One region of the Ralstonia edaphi genome, then DNA from elsewhere that is predicted to be linked to it. Evidence: predicted binding sites of a transcription regulator. Region 1 holds the regulator's gene; each other region holds the start of a gene.
What was found. Region 1 encodes FliA, which starts transcription of late flagellar genes. Its sites were predicted from a motif close to CTAAAGTTTNNNNNNNNNNNGCCGNTA; they were not measured.

Region 1 (6,708 bases):
TGCGCGACTTCCTGGAGGTGGAAGGCAGCAACATCGGCTTCTCTAACCAGCATCTGACGCTGCGCCCCGACGGCACGCCTGTGCTGGAACTCGCGCAGTACCGCGTGACGCCCGACGACAAGGCCACGGTAACCGTCTCGTTTCTTTCGCCGCTGACATATCAGGCGGTGTCGGCGCCGCAGACGTTCCAGTGCGCGATCGGGGCGGGCCTGGACTTTTCGATTGGGCTGGCAGGTCTGCTGCGGCGGTAAGCGGACGCGGCCTGCGCGCGCTCACCCCTTGGCGATGTCGCGCAGGCCGGGCAGGTCGAGCAGTTCGATCTCGCCATAGGCGACCTTGAGAATGCCGCGTGCCTGAAAATCCTTGAGCACGAGATTGACGGTCTGGCGTGACAGCGCGAGCAGCAAGGCAAGCTGCTCCTGCGGCACGCGCAGCACGCGGCGGGTGCCGAGGCGCAAGTCGCCGTAGCCGGCGGCCATCAGCAACAGGCGTCGCGCCACCCGCACTGAGGCCGGCAACAGCGCCGTTTCTTCAAGCACGGAAAAAGCGAGGCGCAGCTTGTGCGTCAGCAGCAACGCAAAAGCGTGCGTGTGCTGCGGCGCACGTTCAAGCAGCTCCATCAACGCGGCTTGCGGCATGTGCAGCAGCACCGTATCGCCCTCGCCCCGGGCATCGTGTGTGCGCGCCTGGTTGTCGAACACGCCGATCTCGCCAAACCAGTTCACGGGCTCCAGCACGGCCAGCAGCGCCTCGCGGCCATCGGCCGTGGTGGCACGCACCCGAATGCCCCCTTCCACCACGCAATACAGCCCGTCGGGCGGGTCGCCGCGGCGAAACAGCACCTCCCCGTCGGCCAGCCTGCGCACGATCGCCATGTCGATGAGGATTTCCTGCAAGGGCTTGCCCAGACCGCCAAACCAGTTGCTGGCGTGCAGGCGGTCTCGGTACAGCGCGGCTGAGAGCGGGCCGGGCTGTGGATTGCTTCGGGCGGGGGCGGAATCCATGGGCGCGGGGCAGTGGAATGTGGCGGATGCGACAGGAGGGAGACACGAATGCGTTGTGTGCGCCACCATCCGGACGCAACGACACGCTCAACGCATGGCACTGTCTACGACTGGACGATGATAACGACGGCACCGCCAGGACGTCCACGCCGTACTTGCGTAAGCTATGCGGCACCAGGGCATCCCTTCAGGCGGACCGCCCCGCCAACACGGAACGCCGCGAAACACCACGGAACACTTCGCCCATGAAGAATCCCGACTACAACCCCGCCAAGCCGCACCACACGCCGGACGGATTCCGCAACCGCTATCCGCACCCACGCCCTGACGCCGATTTCTGGCAATGGCAACGGGAGCGCCGCCGCCTGAAGCTTCCCAAGCCGCCCACGCAAGACCTCTCCTGCATCGCGCCCAACCTCGGTGCCATCCACCAACCGCCCGAAGTTCCGCAGCTCACCTGGATCGGCCACGAAACGCTGCTGCTGCAGATCGACGGGTTGAATGTGCTGACCGACCCGGTCTTCTCCAAGCGCGCCTCGCCGCTGCCGTTTGCCGGGCCGCGCCGCCATCAGCCGCCAGGGCTGTCGCTCAAGCAGTTGCCGCATATCGACCTGGTGCTGATCTCGCACAACCATTACGACCACCTCGACCGCGCCAGCGTGCGTGCGCTGATGCGCCAGCCCGGCGGCGCCCCGATGTTTTTCGTGCCGCTGGGCATCGACCGCTGGTTTGCGCGCAACGTGCGCGGCACACGCCTTGCCGGTGACAACCCCAACGTGCGCGCATTCGACTGGGACGACGAGGCCCGCTTCGGCCCCTTCACCGCGCATTTCTGCGCCGTGCAGCACTGGTCCGCACGCGGCCTGTACGACCGCAACCACACGCTATGGGGCAGCTGGGCGCTGCTGCATCCGCACCTGCGCTTCTGGTTCTCGGGCGATCTGGGCTATTCGCAAGACACGCGCGACATCGGGGCGCGCTTCGGCCACTTCGATGTGGCAGCCATTGCCGTGGGCGCCTACGAGCCGCGCTGGTTCATGAAGGCGCAGCACATCGACCCGGCCGAAGCCGTGCAGGTCATGCAGGACATCGGCGCCCGGCAGGCCGTGGGCATCCACTGGGGCACGTTCCCGCTCACGGACGAAGCGCTGGATCAGCCCATCACCGATCTCGCCCGCGCGCTGAAGGCGGCCGACATGCCCGCCGAGCGCTTCGTTCTCTTCAAGCATGGCGAGACCCGCGTGTGGGATGCTGCCGCCTCGCGGCTCGTGACCGACGTGCCCAAAGAAAAAGCGCGGCCGCGAGATGACTCGCTGGCCGCGCAGTAAGAAACTGGCAGGTCAGGCACAGACCCGGCGTCGCTCGCCATTGGCAGCGGCGCCCGGTTGATATCGGATCAGGTCGGCGTCGGCAGCCATGCGCGATCGCGCAGGCGCGAGCGGATGCGGGCGATCGCCTGGCTGTGGATCTGGCACACACGCGATTCCGACACGCCCATCACGGCGCCGATTTCACGCAGGTTCAGGTCCTGCTCGTAGTAGAGGCTCATCATGAGCTTTTCGCGCTCAGGCAGTGCCTCGATGGCGGCCACAACCGATTCGCGCAGGTCGTGGTCCAGCAGCTGGTCCAGCGGCGTGGCGTCGTTCTCGGGTGCGCGGTTCTCGATGAAAGCGTCGGCGTCTTCGCGGTCGAAATCTTCGTAATACAGCAGCTGGCTGCCTTGCAGGTCGACCAGTTGCTTCTGGTATTCGGCCAGCGACATGCCCAGCGCTGCGGCAATCTCGGTTTCGGTGGGTGCGCGGCCCTTCTGCTGCTGCAGTTTCTGGATCGCCTGCTCGATCGTGCGCGCATTGCGGCGCAGGCCACGCGGCAGCCAGTCCGAGCCGCGCAGTTCGTCCAGGATGGCGCCGCGGATACGCTGGGCCGCGTAGAACTCGAACTGCACGCCCTGCGTTTCCTCGTAGCGCGACAGCGCATCGAGCAAGCCCATCATGCCGGCTTGGATCAGGTCGTCCAGCTCAACGCTGGCCGGCAGCTTCACCATCATCTGGTTGGCAATGCGACGTACCAGCGGTGCGTACGTGGCCATCTCGTCGGACTTGGTCTTGCGACCGGTTGCGGTGTACATATCCATGCCTGCCTTTGACGCTTCGTTCATGCTGCGCCTCAATAAACCAATTCGGCCGCGCGTGCGGTGGCGCCCAGCGTCGGAGTCGAGTTCGACATTGACGTTGCCTGCGCCGATTCATCTGCCGGCTGTGCCGGTGCCCGCGCCGACATGACCACCCGCGACGGCGCACTGCCATCACCGGCTTGGGCCTCGGCGCTGGCCCAGCTCAACATTTCTTCGGCAAGCTGGCGGAAGGCCATGGCCGAAGGCGATGCGGGAAACGCACTCGCCACGGGCTTGCCGAGCGAGAGCGCGAGTTCTACGTGCCGGTCCTCAGGGAGGTAGCCGGCGAAATCGATTCGGGTGTTCAGGTACTGGCCCACGGTGTTGGCCAGATTGCCGAACACGCGCACGGCGGAGTCCACCGAATGCGCGCCGCACACCACGGTGCGGATGCCGGCGCTGCCTTGCAGCACGGCGGTTTTCTTGAGCAGCGTGTACGCGCTCTTGATGCCTTCCGGGCCATCGGAGAAGGTCAGCAGCACGTCGTCGCAGACTTCAGCCACGGTGCTCAGCGCCCGGGTGCCGAAATGCGCGGCCACGAGCGTCACGTCCGCCGTCTCGTCGTACTGCTCGAGCACGCCGGGCATGGCGAGCATGGTCTGGGCGTTCACCACGGCCGTGTCGCGGCCCATGGCGGACAGCGCGATGCGCAGGTTGTCGACAAAGTCATCGACCTGCTCTTCCGCACCGATCACCAGCACACGGCGGGCAGCGGCATGACCGAGCATGCGCCGCAGCCCTGCGGCTTGATCCTTGGCGAATGGCGTCGTCATGGTCGCCCCCTTGTCAGGCGAAATCGAAAGCGGCCAGGCCAGGTTCGCGGTTACCTGAGTTACGTAACACCGCGCCTTGCGCCACGAGCAACGATTCATCCGAATCCAGCGTGAACGACGACTGCTCCGCACCGGCCCGGAACGAGCGGTGGATCAGCAGCTTCTTGTTCGGCACCGCAATGTCTTCCGGCACACGCTGGCCGTACGACACGTAGTGCAGCGGCAGGCGGCGGCGGATCATCACGTCCATCGCGTGGCCAACCGAGGCAGCCTCGTCGATCTTGGTCAGGATGCAGCCGGCCAGGTTGGCGTCGCGGTAGGCACCCACCACTTCATCGAGCGTCTTGCCGTTGCTGGCAGCGTTGAGCAGCAGCAGGCGCTTGATCGACGGGCCCACGGCATGCAGCATCGCCATCTGTTCGGACACGGCGCGGTCGCGCTGGCTCATGCCGATGGTGTCGATCAGCACCACGTGCTTCTCGCGCAAGTCGTTCAGCGCCAGGCTCAGGTCTTGCGCGTCTTTCACGGCATGCACCGAGACGCCCAGGATCTTGCCGTAGATGCGCAGTTGTTCATGGCCACCGATCCGGTAGCTGTCGGTCGAGAGCAGCGCCACGCGCGATGCGCCATGGCGCAGCACGAAGCGCGCGGCCAGCTTGGCGGTCGTGGTGGTCTTGCCCACGCCGGTCGGGCCCATCAGGGCAAACACGCCGCCCTGGTCGAGCAGGCTGTTTTCATCCGACACGGTGGTCAGGTTCTTTTCAATCGCGCGCTGCACGAAGTCCAGCGCACCTTCATACGAGTCGTGCTGCGGCATGTTTTCCAGCACGTAGCGCGTGAGCTGTGCCGAGAACCCTGCGTTGAGCATGGTCTGGAACAGGCGCGTACGCACCGGGTCGCCCAGCTTCACGCCCAGCGAGGCGAGGCTCGACATGGCGTCGTTCAGCGTGCTCTTGAGCGTTTCGATCTCGCCGACCATGCGGCGGGTCATCACGTCGGTCTCGGCGCGGATGCTTTCCTTCACGTCGGCCTGGATGGCCGAGCGCTGCAGGCTCACGTCGTCACGCGGGGCTTCGGGCTTGGCCATCGTGTCCTCCACGCGGACGAAAATGTCGGACGTCTTGTCTACGTCGGCTTGCGCTTCGATGCGCGCCTTCACAGGGGCTTCGGCCTTCTGCTGTTCTGCACGGAGCGTGCGTGCCTGGGCTTCCACGCGTTCGGCAAAGCTGCGCAGCGACACCGGGCGGTCATCCTGCTCGCGTGCCTGTTCACGCGCCTGGTCGCGACGGGCGGCAAAGCGGGCCGTCGATTCCATCTCCGGCTCGTCGTCTTCCACCGCGGTGCGGCGGGCGATGAACTGCGCGGTGCTGGCCAGGGCCTGCGCTGCGGACTGGGCCACCTCGGCATTGGCGCGGTCGAGCGACAGACCGGCCAGCATGCGGGTGGACGCGGCCAGTGCGTCTTCTTCGCCAAAGGCCACGTCGTCGTCCACGCGCGTTTGCAGCGTGCGGCCGGCCGGCTTGGCTGCCTGGGCGACCGGAGCCACCGGGGCTGCCGGTGCGTCTTCCTGTGCGGGGGCGCGGCGCGAAGCAATGAAGCGGTTACGCAGACGGGCCAGCGCGTTCGGTGCCGGGGCCTCGGCCTGCGGGGCCTCTGCAGCGGGTGCCTGAGCGGCAACGACGGCTGCGGTTGCAGCGGCAATCGGTGCGGGCTCGGGAATCGGGGCCGGTGCCATCGGACGGCGCTGCGCCGTCTTGGGCGCCGACGACTGCGTGTCGACCAGCGCATCGACGTGCGAGTCGCATGCGGCGATGATCTCGATGCCGCCCGGAATGGCGCGGTTCGACAGGATCAGAGCGCCATCGCCCAGTTGGTCGCGGACCTTGCGCAAGACGTCACGCGACGTCAGTCCGGTAAATCGATGCATTTTCATGCGCGGCCTCCAAGCATGGCGACAACCTTAATCGTTCGGTGATCTGGAATTTCTGCGTGCGACAGCACGCGCAGGTTCGGTGCGGCACGCTTGAACAGGCGTGCAAGCATCGGGCGCAGTGCGGGCGGTACGAGCAGGACGCCCGTCTGACCCATCTGTTCGTGCTGCCGCGACGAATCCGCTGCCGCTTGCATGAGCGAGTCAGCCAGTTGCGGTTCGATCGGGCCGGCGTTAGAGCCAACGACGCTTTGCAGCAAGATGTTCTCCAGATTCGGGTCAAGCGTGACGACCTGCATTTCGGTCTTGTTCGGGAAGAGCTGCTGGGCAATCGCCCGGCCCAGCGCCACACGCACGGCGGCGGTGAGTTCGGCGGGGTCTTGCGTCCTGCCTCCGTGTTCCGCCAGCGTCTCGACGATGGTGCGGATGTCGCGGATATGCAGGCCTTCGTCCAGCAGGTTCTGCAGCACCTTCTGCACGGTCGCGACGGGCAACAGCTTCGGTACAACGTCTTCGACCAGCTTCGGTGCTTCCTTGCCCAAATGATCGAGCAACTGCTGCACTTCCAAACGGCCGAGAAGCTCGGTGCTATGGGTGTAAATCAACTGATTGACGTGGGTGGCGATGACCGTGCTGCAATCGACCACGGTGTAGCCCTCGGCCTGCGCACGATCGCGCACATCGGCGTTGATCCACATGGCCGGCAGGCCGAACGTCGGGTCCACGGTGGGCGTGCCGGGCAGTTGCGTGCCCAGGCGACCACCCATGCCGCCATGACCGCCCAGGCCGTCCTGGCCACCCGGATTGATGGCGAGGAACTTGCCCTGC
Region 2 (6,708 bases), on a different contig from region 1:
GGTGATCCAGCAAGTGCGCCAGACGGTTGCCGAATATGGCCTGACGGCTGAAGACCTGGGCCTGGCTCAGCGTCGCGGTCGTCGTGCCGGTGCGAAAGCGCCGGTGCCGGCCAAGTACCGTGATCCGAAGACGGGTGCAACGTGGTCCGGCCGCGGCCGCGCTCCGGCCTGGATCGGCAAGAACCGCGATAAATTCCTGATCGCCTGATCTTTCAGGCTCTGCCTGACGCGCGCGCAAGCGTGCAACGCAAATGGCCCACCCGCCCCGGTGGGCCATTTGCGTTGCTGCGCGCGATGATCGTTCCTGTATAACGACGGCATGACGCCTCGCCTGCCCAAATACCTCGAACTGGCCGACCGCATTCGGCTCGACATCCTGCACGGAACGCTGCCGGCCGGCAGCATCGCGCCCAGCGAGAACGAAGTCGCCCAGCGCTACGGCGTCTCGCGTTTGACGGCGCGCCGGACACTGAACGAGCTGGCGGCGCGTGGGTTGCTCAAGCGCTCGCGGGGGCAGCGCAGCGTGGTGCTGGATCGCGTGGGACCGCATCGGCCGGTCCTGTATGCGCCGGGCCAGTCGGATGCCGCGCTGGAATACGTGCCGGGCGCTGTCTATACGGTCAGTGCTTTTCGACTGGAGGCGGCCGACGCGACCGTGGCGGCCGCGCTCGACCTGGTGGTGGGCGCGCAGGTGGCGTTTGTCGAGCGCCGCGCCCAGGTGGAGGGGCAGCCCATCATGCTGCTGCGTACGTGGCTGACGTCCCGGCTCGCGGCGATGCTCGAGGCGCGCGACTTTGAAGATCGCCTGTTCGTGCAGGTCTTCCAGCGCGCCAACCTGACCATCGCGCGCTCGCGCGAGGCGCCGCTGGCCTGTGTGGCCGATGCCCACCAGGCCACGCAGCTCGGTGTGGAGGCGGGCGTGCCGCTGGTCCGCGTGCGCCGCATCGGCTACAGCCTGGCCGACGTGCCCATCTCCCTCACATACTGCGACTTTTCCCCCGAGCGCTACACGCGCGAAGTCGACATCCGCGTGCTTCAAAACGACTGAAAGCGCACTGCGCCAGACCGGTGCAGAAACGGCGCCACACACCCCGCGATGGGGACTTGTCCGCCTGGGGTATTCAAGCTAGTCTGCGCCCCTTCCCGGGAAACACATTCATTTGTGAAGCGACGCTTTGCCGACAACGTATTGGCACGGCAGTTGCATTCACGGCGCCATCTCAGCGGCGGCGGGTTGAGCCACCTGCCGCCTCAACGCTGATTCAGTCGATTCAACACACCGGAACCACAAGAGGGAGAAATCAATAATGCAATTCAAGCGACGTTTTTCGCTGGCCGTGCTGGCTGCCGCTGCGGGGTTGGCCGCAGGCGCGGCACAGGCCCAATCGTCCGTGACGCTGTACGGCCAGGTGGATGCCTGGGCGGGTGCCACCAAGAACCTCGGCCAGGACCGCGCCTGGGGTGTCAACTCCGGCGGCATGTCGACGTCGTACTGGGGGCTGAAGGGCAGCGAAGACCTGGGCAACGGCCTGAAGGCGATCTTCACGCTGGAAGCGTTTTTCCGCCCCGACACGGGCAAGTCCGGCCGCTTTGATGGCGACCACTTCTTCGCCCGTAATTCGTTCGTCGGCCTGCAGTCGAACAGCTGGGGCTCGATCAAGCTCGGTCGTAACACCCCGCCGTACTTCGTTTCGACGATCCTGTTTAACCCGTTCATCGATTCGTACACGTTCTCGCCGATGGTGTTCCACACCTACCTCGGCAACGGCCGTTCGGGCGCCGCAGGTATCTCGGGCCTGGTGGGGGATTCGGGCTGGGACAACTCGATCATGTATTCCACCCCGGACATGGGCGGCCTGACGGCTAACCTGATCTACGGCGCGGGTGAGCAAGCCGGCCACAACGGCCAGAACAAGTGGGGCGGCAGCCTGCTGTACTTCCGCGGCAATTTTGCAGCCACGGCGGCCTTCCAGCAGGTGCGCTACGACGGCGCGCCAGGCGACCTGAACAGCCTCGTGGCTGGCTTCGCGCGCCAGACGGCGGCCCAGCTGGGCGCGACGTATGACTTTGGCGTGGTCAAGCTGTACGGCCAGTACCAGTACATCAAGAACACGATCAGCACCGGCGACGCCAAGAGCAACGGCGGTCAGCTCGGCGTGTCGATTCCGGTGGGCCCGGGCAGCGTTCTGGCGTCGTACGCGTACACGAAGACCTCGGGCGCGGCTGACGTGAAGCGCAACACGTGGGCGGTCGGTTACGACTATTCGCTGTCCAAGCGCACCGATGTGTATGCGGCGTACTTCCGCGACAAGGTGTCGGACCTGTCGACGGCCGACACCTTTGGTGTAGGCATCCGCGCAAAGTTCTAAGCCTTTCGCGTTCTGCTTTTCCTTGTCACCGCCCGCGTCTCGACAGCGTGGGTGGACATTTGCAACGGCGTCCGGATTCGGGCGCCGTTTTTTGTTATGCGCAGAAGCTGGAGGGCGGAGCGTCAGCCGGTGCGCGCCAGGCGCAGCGGCGCTGAGACGGGCGACGAGGGCTCCGCTCCGATGTTCGGCTGATTCAGCAGCATGGCGCCGCGCTGCGTGGCAACGAAGACGGCCTCGGTACGGCTGCGCACTTCCAGCCGGCGATACAGCGCGTTGATATGCGCCTTCGTGGTCGCCTCGGAAATACTCAGCATGCGGCTGATCGTTTTGACCGGATGCCCGCGCGAGAGCAAGACGAGAATCTCATATTGACGCTGCGTCAGGCCGAGCAATGCACCATCGTCATTACCGTTGGCCGAACCCGCTGCAATGGCTTCAGGCCGTGTCAGTACGATGGATGCCGGTACATAACGGCCGCCCGCGAGCACCAATTCCAATGCTGCTGCAATCAATTTGCCGGAATAGCTTTTCAGCAGATAGGCAGAGACATTCAATTGCATCAGCGTACGCACGTGCGCAGCGGAATCGGTTTCGCCCAGTACGGCGACGTGTCGGGGATGCGGCTGTTGCAGCAGCCGGGAGAGGGCCGGCAGATCGTCGATGCCCGGCAGGGGCAGGCCGATCAGGGCCAGTTCGGCGTCCGCATGCGCCGCGAGGTTTTCAAAGAGGGCTTCGTCCGGCTCGACGCTGACCACTTCGGTGATGGCCGGCAAGGATTGCAACACATGGGTCGCGCCGGCACGCACCAAAGGGTGTGCCTCCACTACGATTGATTTCACTGCGCCGCCTGTCTGGTTATGGTTTGTTTGCCCATTTCCGGAATCAGCGTGTTGCCCCGTCTATTTGGACCAGCCGGTCCAAAATCAATGTGGCCGTGCTTGTGGAAATGCTTCTGGCGTGCGGTCTCGGTATATTTCCCCGTTCAACCGGCGGTCACCACAATGCAGTGCCACCGGGCCGAAACCTTGCACGCCATTTCAGACGCAATTTCCTTCCGGTTTTTCTTGTTTATGTCGCCAGGCGCGGAGGATTAACCCCGCCAAAATCGCAGAATAAATCCCCAGCATGCATGTTGCACCCATCAATGGGATGTAAACCTTTTTGTTTACCCCGATCGGTGGTGTGCTAGACCCCCCTATAGATAGCAGGATCGGGCAGCAGCAGCTAGCCCCACTTCACGCCCATTGACGTGAGCGTAAAGCGCGGCATTTGTACCCAAAAAGCGTGTTGTGGTGGCTTATTGCGCGACGACCGAGAAGCGCGGCATCGACAGCGGCTGTTTGCCGTCGCGGCCGTACGGTGTGCCGCCGCCGTTGTTGGCGGCGTGCAGGACCGACAGCGCGTTCTGCGTGGCGCGCAGGCGCAGGTCGATCAGGGTGCCGTTGTCGATGTTGCGTTGGCGCAGCAGGCGGGCCAGGGCCAGGTTCTCGTCGAACAGGCGGCTGGCGGTTTCGTCGGTGCGCAGGTATTTGACCAGCCCGTACGGATCGGCGCCGCCGTGCTGGGCCCACCAAAGGCGGCGTTCACGGTCGGCCTCGCCCAAGGCGGTGAGCTGTTTCTGCTTGGTCTGGGTGATGCGCTCGAGCTCGGCCATGTCGCCATCGCGCAACGCCTGCGCTTCGGCATCCAGGGTGTGGGTGGCTGCGCGCAGCAGTTCCTGCTCGTCGGCAAGGGTGCGGATCAGCAGTGTGTTGTCCATGGTGGCTACCTCAGGCTCAGGCTTGGAAGCTTGGGCAGCCGCCGGCCGGCACGCCGCCCCGCCGCGATCAGTCGAGGGTCGGAAACCCTCGGACCGGCGGCGTCAGAAAATACAGGGGACGGACGACGGGAACCCCGCGTCAGACCCTCTTGGAGCGCGTGGAGAGCAGCGATTGCGCGTCGGAAAGCGCCGCATCGGCGATCTTGCCGGCGTCCATCTTCAGCGTGCCGTTCTGGATGGCACTGCGGATCTGCTCGACGCGTGCGGCGTCGAAGTCGCCGCTGCCCACTTGGCGCGAGACTTGTTGGACCGACAGCGACGGTGCATCGCCGCTGTGGCGCGTGGTGCCCGAAGCCGTCGTAGCGGCCGGGGACGAGCCGGTCGCGCGCGTCGACCCGGACGCAGCGTCCTTGGTCGGCGCAACGGCCGGCGTGTTGTTCACGATATGGTTGATTTTCACGGGTGTCTCCGAAGAGCGCGTTCATCCTAACACCCATATCGGCCAACCCCGGCCCAAACTTTAGCGGCAGGTATCGATCACGCATCACAGTAGCAAAGTGATCTGCCGTTATCAATTTGGTCTTAAAACTGGATTGCCACGACGCCGGCGGACTGCGCAATGCCGGAGACGACATTGCCGTTGGCGGTGCGTACCTGGGCGACTTGGCCCACGGCCGCCTGGTTCATGGCCCGGCCGTCGCTGCTGACCTGGAAGCCGCCGCCCTCGGCGATGAGCTTGACGGTCTGGCCGGCTTGCACGGCGATCGGCAGGCGCAGGCTCTCGGCGCGCAGCGGCTGGTTGGCGGCCACGCTCGTGAGCAGTACACGCCCCACCACGTCGGCCGGCTGCTGCACGACCGAGGCCGGCAGCATCGAAAGATTTCCCGTGCGGGCTTCCAGATCGCCCATGTCGAGCGTCTTGCCCGGCGGCAGCTGGTGCGAGGCGACGTAATACGTCCCCGTGATTTGGATCGTGGCCGGCACCCAGGCCGCCCAGGCGTGCGGCGAGCGGCAGCGCACGCCTACTTGTATACGGCCGCGCAGGCGGTTGGCCGCCGGCAGCATCAGGTCGATCTGGTCGCAGGGCTGGTTGGCCACGCGTGCATCAACGGGGCCGACTTCCACCGACGCGCGTGGCGCGCCCGTCTCATTCGTGCCGCCCAGGATGTCCAGTTGCGACTGCAGCTGTTGCTGGATCTGCATCTGGATGGCGTTGGGCCCCTGGATGGTGGTGGGCTGCGCGGGCTGTTGTACGGCTTGGGCCGGCGGATAGCCCACCCGCACCATGCCTTGTGCATGCGCCAGGATCGGGTGCACCAGGCTGGCCAGCAGGCCCAACGCCAGCATCAGCAACAGCTTGCGCTGGCGCCCGGCCAGCGGCAGTGCCGTCGCGGCGGGTGGGATCGGGTGGTGCGCGCTGCGTGCAAACCGCGTGGACATGGAAAGCCCCTTCATCAAAAGTCCGGTGAAGTGTAGCCACGCGTGCGCGAACGCCAAATGCGGAAATGTCGGCCAATCCCCCCCTTATTCCAACGAATGGTCTTGCACACCGGCCCCTAGACTTTGCAACGTGGTGAAGTCCCTGGCGTTGTGCGGTTCCTGGCCGTACAGCCTGCCCCGGTAAATGGTTTCCCGGCCGGATATCGGTTCGCAGACAGGCCTTTTCCACTGAGGTTGCATGACGGCAACTCAGCAAGACAAGCGGTTCAGCGGTTTTGGAGACGGCATCGGCGGTTTTGAAGGGGCCGCTGATGCCGGGATCTCCCTCCAATGGGAACACGCAATACAGAACGCAACCCCGGCGGGTGGCAGCAACAACCAGGACGCCACGCGCAAGGAATGACAGACATGGTCGACAAGCTGGATCAGTTGTTCGGTTTTCAGGAGCAGGCGCTGCACCTGCGCTCGCAGCGCCACCAGATCCTGGCCTCCAACATCGCCAACGCCGATACGCCCAACTACAAGGCGCGCGACTTCGATTTTCAGTCGGCGCTGCAGAAGGCGGTCGGCCAGCAAGGTGGTAACAGCCTGCCGATGACGGCAACGGCTTCAGGCCACCTGACGGTGGATGGCGCGCCGGCCGGCGATGTATCGCTGATGCAGGCATCGCTGTCGCAGCAGACCAAGGCGCTGCAGGGCGAAGTGCAGTACCGCACGTCGCAGCAGCCGTCCATCGACGGCAACACGGTGGACATGGACGGCGAGCGCATGCGCTTTGCCGATAACACCGTGCGTTACGAGGCCGATCTGAGCATCGTGACGCAGAAGATCAAGTCGATGCTGGCGGCCATTCAGAACAGCTAGCGCGCGATGTAGCACGAGCAGCAAGAGCAGCAGACAGGCATTAAGACGACCGCGCAGCAATCACGCGCGGCGAAAGAGGGGCGGGAACTGTGTGGCGCTCCGGGCCGGGAAAGATCGGTCCGGAGCAAGCCGCCATACAGAACACCGGATCGGTCCGGCAGCAGTGCCGGCAACAGTGTTTGAAGACATCGGAATCAACATGTCGCTATTCAAGGTGATGGATGTAGCTGGCAGCGCGCTCACCGCGCAGTCCAAGCGCATGAACGTGGTCGCCTC
Region 3 (6,708 bases), on a different contig from region 1:
GGCGGGGGCGGTAGTGGCGGCAGCGGCTTCGGCCATGGGGATCACTCGGGGACTAAGGGGGGGTGGGCTTTCCCGGCTCGGGTTGCGCAAGACACCGTAAAACAACGCAGTGCACAGAGTCGGGTTCTCGGATTGCATTCTTCCCCAGCTCTGTCCAGCTCATTCCAGCAAGAAACGCGGTCAATCCCGCTTATCTCGGGCGTTTGCGATGTCCGGCACGGGGTGGCTCGGTTTCTATGGGTGATTAATAAGCCACTTATCTGTGCTCATTGCGTTGCCCCAGACGCTTGGCCGACCGCCCAGCCGACCGGCTCCCCGCGAAAGTGACGTTGGCCCGAAAGATTTGCCCGCACCTGCCGTTGTAATGAAGGAACGCGCCGGCACGTCCCGGCCCTGCATACCTGCATACCTGCATACCTGCATACCTGCATACCTGCATACCTGCATACCTGCGTTGCCTTGCGGAAGCCGCCTTGAATTCCTTGCCCTTTTCCAACCGTATTGACCTTGCGCTTGTCGATGCCGATGGCTTGCCGGCCGACTGTCCTGCGCGCGGCGAGCCCCCGGGCTTCTGCCCGAAGCTGGATCTGCTGTCGATGGTCAACGCGTTGACCGAGGGGATCCTTGTGTGCGGGGCAGACCGCCGGGTGACCTATGCCAATCCGAGCGCCGCGCGGCTCCTCGGTTTGCCGGTGGAAGACCTTGTGGGACGGTTGCTGCCCACGGTGGTGAACGCTGCCGTTGATGAATTTGATGCGTCCATTCATGAAGCCGACTGGCCGGACCAGGAAGTGATCGCGGAAGGCCAGCCGCAGTTGAACCAGATTTTCGGAATGCATTGCGTGGATGGCCGCACGGTGTGGGTTTCCAGCAACTGGACACCGCTGTATGCCGACGGCGGCCACTCGATGACGGCCTCCCCGCGGGCGTCCGAAGCGGGTGCGACGCCGTATTCGGTGCTGGTGTCGCTGGTCGACATCACGCAGATCCGCGAAGCGCAGCAGCGCATCCGGCATCTGGCCACGCATGACACGCTGACGGGTTTGCTGAACCGCTCCGCCCTGGAAGACCGCCTGGAGCATGCCCTGGCGATCGCGCGGCGCAACCGCTCGCGCGTTTCGGTCATGTTCCTCGACCTGGATCGTTTCAAGAACGTCAACGACACGCTGGGCCACCAGTTTGGCGACATGCTGCTGCGCGAAGTCGCGGCCCGCCTGCAGGCCTGCGCGCGTGAAGCCGACACCGTGGCGCGCCTGGGCGGCGACGAATTTGTCGTCATGCTCGAAGCGCTCGACGGCCTGGGCACGCGGCGCGTGGCGGAGCGCATCCTCTCGGCCATCAGCGCGCCGTTTCATATCGAGGGGCAGGAACTGTACCTGGGGGTATCGATCGGCATTGCCGTGGCACCCCACGACGGCGACGACCCGCACACGCTGCTGCGCAAGGCCGACGCCGCTATGTACCTGGCCAAGGAGCGCGGCCGCAACAACTTCCAGACCTTTACGAGCGACCTGGACGACCGTGTCTCGCGCCGCTTCCGCATTGAATCGGGCCTGCGCCGCGCGAGCGACCGCAACGAGTTCTACGCCGACTACCAGCCGCGCGTGGATGTGCGCAGCGGCCGCATCGTCGGCGTGGAAGCGCTCATCCGCTGGAACTCGGCCGATTTCGGCCGCATGATGCCCGGCCAGTTCATTCAGGACGCCGAAGAAACCGGCCTCATCGTGGAGATCGACCGCTGGATCCTGCGTGCCGCTTGCGACCAGCTTGCACGCTGGCGCCGCATCGGGCTGCCGGACTTGCGCATGTCGATCAACCTCTCGGGACAGGCGTTCAGCTCGGGGCAGTTGAGTGCGATGGTGCGTGGCGCGCTATCGACCAGCGGCTTGCCCGGCAACGCGGTCGAGCTGGAGATGACCGAAGGCATCCTGATACGCGACGATCCGTCATTGCATGCGCTGCTGACCGAGCTGCGCGCGATGGGCGTATCGCTGGCGCTGGACGATTTCGGTACCGGATATTCATCGCTGTCGTATCTGCACCGCTTCCCGATCGATACGCTGAAGATCGACCGGTCGTTCGTGCAAGACCTGCCGCATGTGGCCGAGCGCGCGGCCATCACGCGGGCCATCATCATGATGGCGCAGGCCATGGGCATGAAGACCGTGGCCGAAGGCGTGGAGACTACCGGCCAGCTCGAATTCCTGCGCGAAGTCGGCTGCGACGAGTTTCAGGGTTATCTGCTCACGCGGCCGCTGGAACCGGCAGCGGTGCAGGACCTCGTGCGCGAGAACGCCCGCCGCTACGGCGAGCGTGTCCCGCGATTCTTATAGCGTGCTCAGATCTGCAGGCCGTTGCTGACCACGTACATGGTCAGCTCGGCGTTGTTGCGCAGCTTCATTTTCGAAAGCACGCGCCCCCGATACACGCTCACTGTCTTGACACTGATCTGCAGTGCCTCGGCAATCTCGCCCAGCGTGCGGCCGGAGCCGAGCATGCGCAGCGTCTGGAATTCGCGGTCGGAGAGGATGTCGTGGCGGGGCTTGTCCCAGTCGACGTTCAGGTTGTCGGCCAGGACTTCCACCAAGTCTGAAGGCAGGTATTTCTTGCCCTTGGAGATGGCGTTGACGGCAGCCAGCAGCTGCGGCTGGCTGGCGTCCATCGGCAGATAGCCGGCGGCGCCTGCCTTGAGCGCCCGGACGGCAAGCAGCGCTTCGGGGTGGCGGCCCAGTGCCAGCACGGCCAGACGCGCATGTTGTTGGCGCACGGTCTTGATGGTCTGGAATTCGTCGCCGGTGGCCGATTCCACCGAGAACAGCATGACGTCCCACTCGCGCTGCGCGAGCAGGTCGTTATTCGCATCGCGCAGGTCCGGTACGGCCTCGATCTGCCGGGCCAGGCGCGAATCCTTGAGGATCTGGCGCAGGCCGACACGGGCGATATCGTGCGGTTCGACGATCAAGACATTGAGCATGGTGGGTGTTGCGGGTCAAACGCGGGCTCGCTTCGAGCTCTTCTTTCCACCGGCAGGCTGTTGGGCCGAACTGGCGGGCTTGCAACTCCCCATCTGTGCCGTGTGTGGCGCTCTATATAGAGAAGGATGCTGGCGCCTATGAACTGGTCGAACGAGTATAGCCGAGGCCCTGCAGGCCAAGAAGCAGGCGCACCGCCTCTTTTGGAGGGGGGCCGGACATCAGGCGCCCGCAAGCCCAAACCGCCGCCGACGCACAAATTTGTCAAGGCGACCCTAAACTTTCCTCAGAGGCCACCGATAACCTGAGTACAACGCAGACCTGATCCCCTTCAAGTTGCAGGTCACGTTGCCCGGCCTAGCCGGAATTAGCAAACACGGGCAACAAACCATCGGGAAACTTAGGAGCCGTCATGTCCCTCAGCCTCAATACCAACATCTCGTCCCTGCAAACGCAGCAAGCTCTGTCGCAATCGCAGTCCGCTCTGCAAACGTCGCTGCAACGTCTGTCGACCGGCCTGCGTGTGAACAGCGCAAAGGACGATGCCGCTGCTTACGCTGTGGCTTCCAGCCTGACCACCACGCTGAACTCGCAAACCCAAGGTATCCAGAACGCCAACAACGCACAGTCGTACCTGCAAACGGCCGACTCGTACCTGGGCCAGGTTGAAAACAACCTGCAACGTATGCGCCAACTGGCTGTGGAAGCCAACAACGGCGGTCTGTCGACCACCGACCAGGCCAACCTGGACAAGGAATACCAACAGCTGGCCACGGCCAACAAGAACATCGAGACCAACGCCAACTACAACGGCGCCAAGCTGTTCGACGGCTCGGTCACCTCGACCACGTTCCAGTACGGCCAGAACTCGGCGACCGACGTCGCTACCGTGACCAACGCCAACCTGGCCAGCTTCGGTACGCTGTCGAGCACGAGCGTGACTTCGACCGCCAACGCAACGGCAGCCCAGGCCAAGATCGACGCCGACCTGGCCAGCCTGAAGGCAGCTCGCGCTGACCTGGGTGCACAGCAAAGCGGTCTGAGCTCGACGATCAACACGCTGACCTCGTCGAACACCGCCCTGTCGGCTGCCAAGTCGGCCATGGTCGATACCGACTACGCTTCGGAAACGTCGAACATGACCCGTCAGAACATCCTGCAGCAAGCGGGTACGGCGATGCTGGCGCAAGCCAACTCGGCACCGAACAGCATCCTGAGCCTGCTGAAGGGCTAATCAGTAAGTTGGATGCAGTCCGGCCGCTCCGGCGGTTGGGCCAAGGGCCGGCGCTCCTCGGGGCGTCGGCCTTTTTTCGTTGGTCGGATACCCCACTTTTTCGTGGGTGGCGCCTGCATAACCTGCCCTAAAGAAGCTGCAGCCCGTGCCGTTGTGTAGAGAGACTTCCGCCGGCGCAGATGCTTATCGGACCCGATCATGGCGACTACCACTACCACCTCCTCAACCAGCAACTACGTTCCGCCGATCTCCATTCCCGGCATCGGGACGAGCATCGACGTCAATTCGCTGGTGACCAGCCTCATGAAGGTGGAAAGCCAGCCGCTGACGCAGCTGCAGACGCAGCAAAGCTCGTACCAGACGCAGCTGTCGGCCGTGGGCTCGCTCAAGAGTGCGCTGTCGACCTTCCAGACCGCGCTGTCCAATCTGACCAGCGCGTCGAATTACAGCGCGATGAAGGCCAGCGGCTACGACTCGTCGATGCTGAGTGCGTCGGTGACGGGCTCGGCGCCTGCGGGTTCCTACGCGGTCAATGTCACGCAGCTCGCGCAATCGCAGGTGCTGGCGGCGCAAGGCCAGACGTCCACCACGACGGCCATCGGCAGCGGTGCGTCGACCACGATTTCGTTCTCGTTCGGCTCGGTGTCGGGCGGGTCGTTTTCGGGCGGGAAATACACCGGTTCGACCTTCACGCAGAACGGCAACCTGGCCGGTGGCTCCATCACGATCGATTCGTCCAACAACACGCTGGCGGGCATCCGTGATGCGATCAACTCGGCCAACATGGGTGTCTCGGCCAGCATCGTGAACGACGGCAGCGGCAACCCGTACCGCCTGGTGCTGACGTCCACCGCAGGGGGCTCCAGCTCGGAGATGAAGATTTCGGTGTCGGGCGACTCGACGCTGCAATCGCTGCTCTCGCAAGACCCGGCCGGCACGCAGAACATGACCGAGGTGACCACGGGCCAGAACGCCCTGGCCACCATCAACGGCATTGCCGTGCAAAGCCCGACCAACACGTTGTCGAACGTGGTGGATGGCACGTCGTTCACGCTGTCCAAGACGGGCAGCACGAACGTAACGGTGGCCAACGACCCGACGGCCACCACCACTGCCGTCACGAACTTCGTGAACGGCTACAACGCGCTGCGCACGCAACTGAATTCGCTCACCAAGATCGACACCGCCAATAGCGCCAACAACGGGCCGCTGGCTGGCGATGTGAGCACCAAGACGCTCATCAACCAGATTACCGACGTGCTGGGCCAGGCGGTCGGCAACGGCAATTACCAGTCCCTGGGCAGTGTCGGCGTGACGATGAATTCCGACGGCACGCTGTCGGTCGACAACACCAAGCTGTCGGCTGCCATTGCAAAGTCGCCCAGCCAGGTGGCCGGATTGTTTGCCGGCACCGGCACGGCCACCGATTCGCTCGTCAGCGTGCCGACGTTCTCGGACTCCACGCAGGCCGGCAGCTACGCCGTGAACGTGACGCAGCTGGCCACGCAGGGCACGCTCACGGGTTCGGCGGCCGCCAACACGACTATCACTGCAGGCGTGAACGACACGCTCGCGTTCAACATCAGCGGCATGTCCGTCAACGTGACGCTGGCGGCCGGCAGCTATACCGCAGCGACACTCGCTGCGCAGATTCAAAGTCAGATCAACGCATCGACCACGCTGCAGAACGCCAAGGTCAACGCATCGGTGTCGGCCGATGCCGGCGGCGTGCTGAGCATTACCGACAGCCAGTTCGGCTCGGTGTCGGCGGTGTCGGTGTCGGGCAACGGTGCTTCGTCGCTCTTCGGCGCAAGCCCCACGTCGACCAACGGTGTGGATGTGCAAGGCACCATCAACGGCGTTGCTGCAACCGGTTCGGGACAGAACCTGTATGGGATCAGCGGTTCTGCCACCGACGGTTTGACCGTGCAGGTGGCGGGTGGCCCGCTGGGTGCCCGCGGCACGGTCACAGTGCAGCGCGGTTACGCCGCTCAGCTCAACACGGTGATGACCAACCTGCTGTCGTCCAGCGGCATGGTGCAGAACGAGACCGACGCGATCAACAGTTCGCTCACCTCGCTTGCCGACCAGATCACCGCCATGAAGACGCGCCTGGATAACAAGCAGGCGCTCTACTACACGCAGTTCAACGCGTTGTCGGCAGCGGTGGCCAGCATGACGAACACCAGCAATTATTTGACGACGCAGCTCGCGGCCATTGCCAAGCAGACGTCGAGCAACAACTAAGCCAATTTCAGGTTTAGAGCACAACCCAAAATAAAACACACCACAGCGAGGACCTTTTCCATGTACGCTGCACGCCGTGCCATCGGTGCCTATGCGCAAGTCGGCATCGAGACGTCCGTGGTTGACGCCAATCCGCACCGCCTGATCGCCATGCTGTTCGAAGGCGCGCGCGCCGCCATCAACCTGGCCGGCGCCGCCATCCAGCGCGGCGACGTGCTGGCCAAGGTGCGGGCGTTCGACAAAGCGATCTCGATC

Region 2: flgM (flagellar biosynthesis anti-sigma factor FlgM) is a predicted target of FliA. The motif match lies at 4,625-4,651, and genes of this name have one in related genera.
Region 3: R2669_RS15915 (flagellin N-terminal helical domain-containing protein) is a predicted target of FliA. The motif match lies at 3,248-3,274, and genes of this name have one in related genera.

Annotation. Positions count from the first base shown of each region.
Region 1 is NZ_CATWHI010000001.1:658,217-664,924, forward strand. It holds gene R2669_RS02915 (VirK family protein) at 1-251, shown strand, start outside; gene R2669_RS02920 (Crp/Fnr family transcriptional regulator) at 273-1,004, opposite strand; gene R2669_RS02925 (MBL fold metallo-hydrolase) at 1,250-2,332, shown strand; gene R2669_RS02930 (RNA polymerase sigma factor FliA) at 2,401-3,162, opposite strand; gene R2669_RS02935 (MinD/ParA family ATP-binding protein) at 3,171-3,950, opposite strand; gene flhF (flagellar biosynthesis GTPase FlhF) at 3,964-5,883, opposite strand; gene flhA (flagellar biosynthesis protein FlhA) at 5,880-6,708, opposite strand, start outside.
Region 2 is NZ_CATWHI010000004.1:253,869-260,576, reverse strand. It holds gene R2669_RS16070 (H-NS histone family protein) at 1-208, shown strand, start outside; gene R2669_RS16065 (GntR family transcriptional regulator) at 320-1,048, shown strand; gene R2669_RS16060 (porin) at 1,308-2,369, shown strand; gene R2669_RS16055 (LuxR C-terminal-related transcriptional regulator) at 2,492-3,208, opposite strand; gene R2669_RS16050 (flagella synthesis protein FlgN) at 3,667-4,128, opposite strand; gene flgM (flagellar biosynthesis anti-sigma factor FlgM) at 4,268-4,588, opposite strand; gene flgA (flagellar basal body P-ring formation chaperone FlgA) at 4,711-5,568, opposite strand; gene R2669_RS16035 (hypothetical protein) at 5,807-5,971, shown strand; gene flgB (flagellar basal body rod protein FlgB) at 5,977-6,432, shown strand; gene flgC (flagellar basal body rod protein FlgC) at 6,632-6,708, shown strand, end outside.
Region 3 is NZ_CATWHI010000004.1:230,652-237,359, reverse strand. It holds gene fliL (flagellar basal body-associated protein FliL) at 1-36, opposite strand, end outside; gene R2669_RS15925 (sensor domain-containing protein) at 597-2,333, shown strand; gene R2669_RS15920 (LuxR C-terminal-related transcriptional regulator) at 2,339-2,974, opposite strand; gene R2669_RS15915 (flagellin N-terminal helical domain-containing protein) at 3,385-4,206, shown strand; gene fliD (flagellar filament capping protein FliD) at 4,405-6,453, shown strand; gene fliS (flagellar export chaperone FliS) at 6,514-6,708, shown strand, end outside.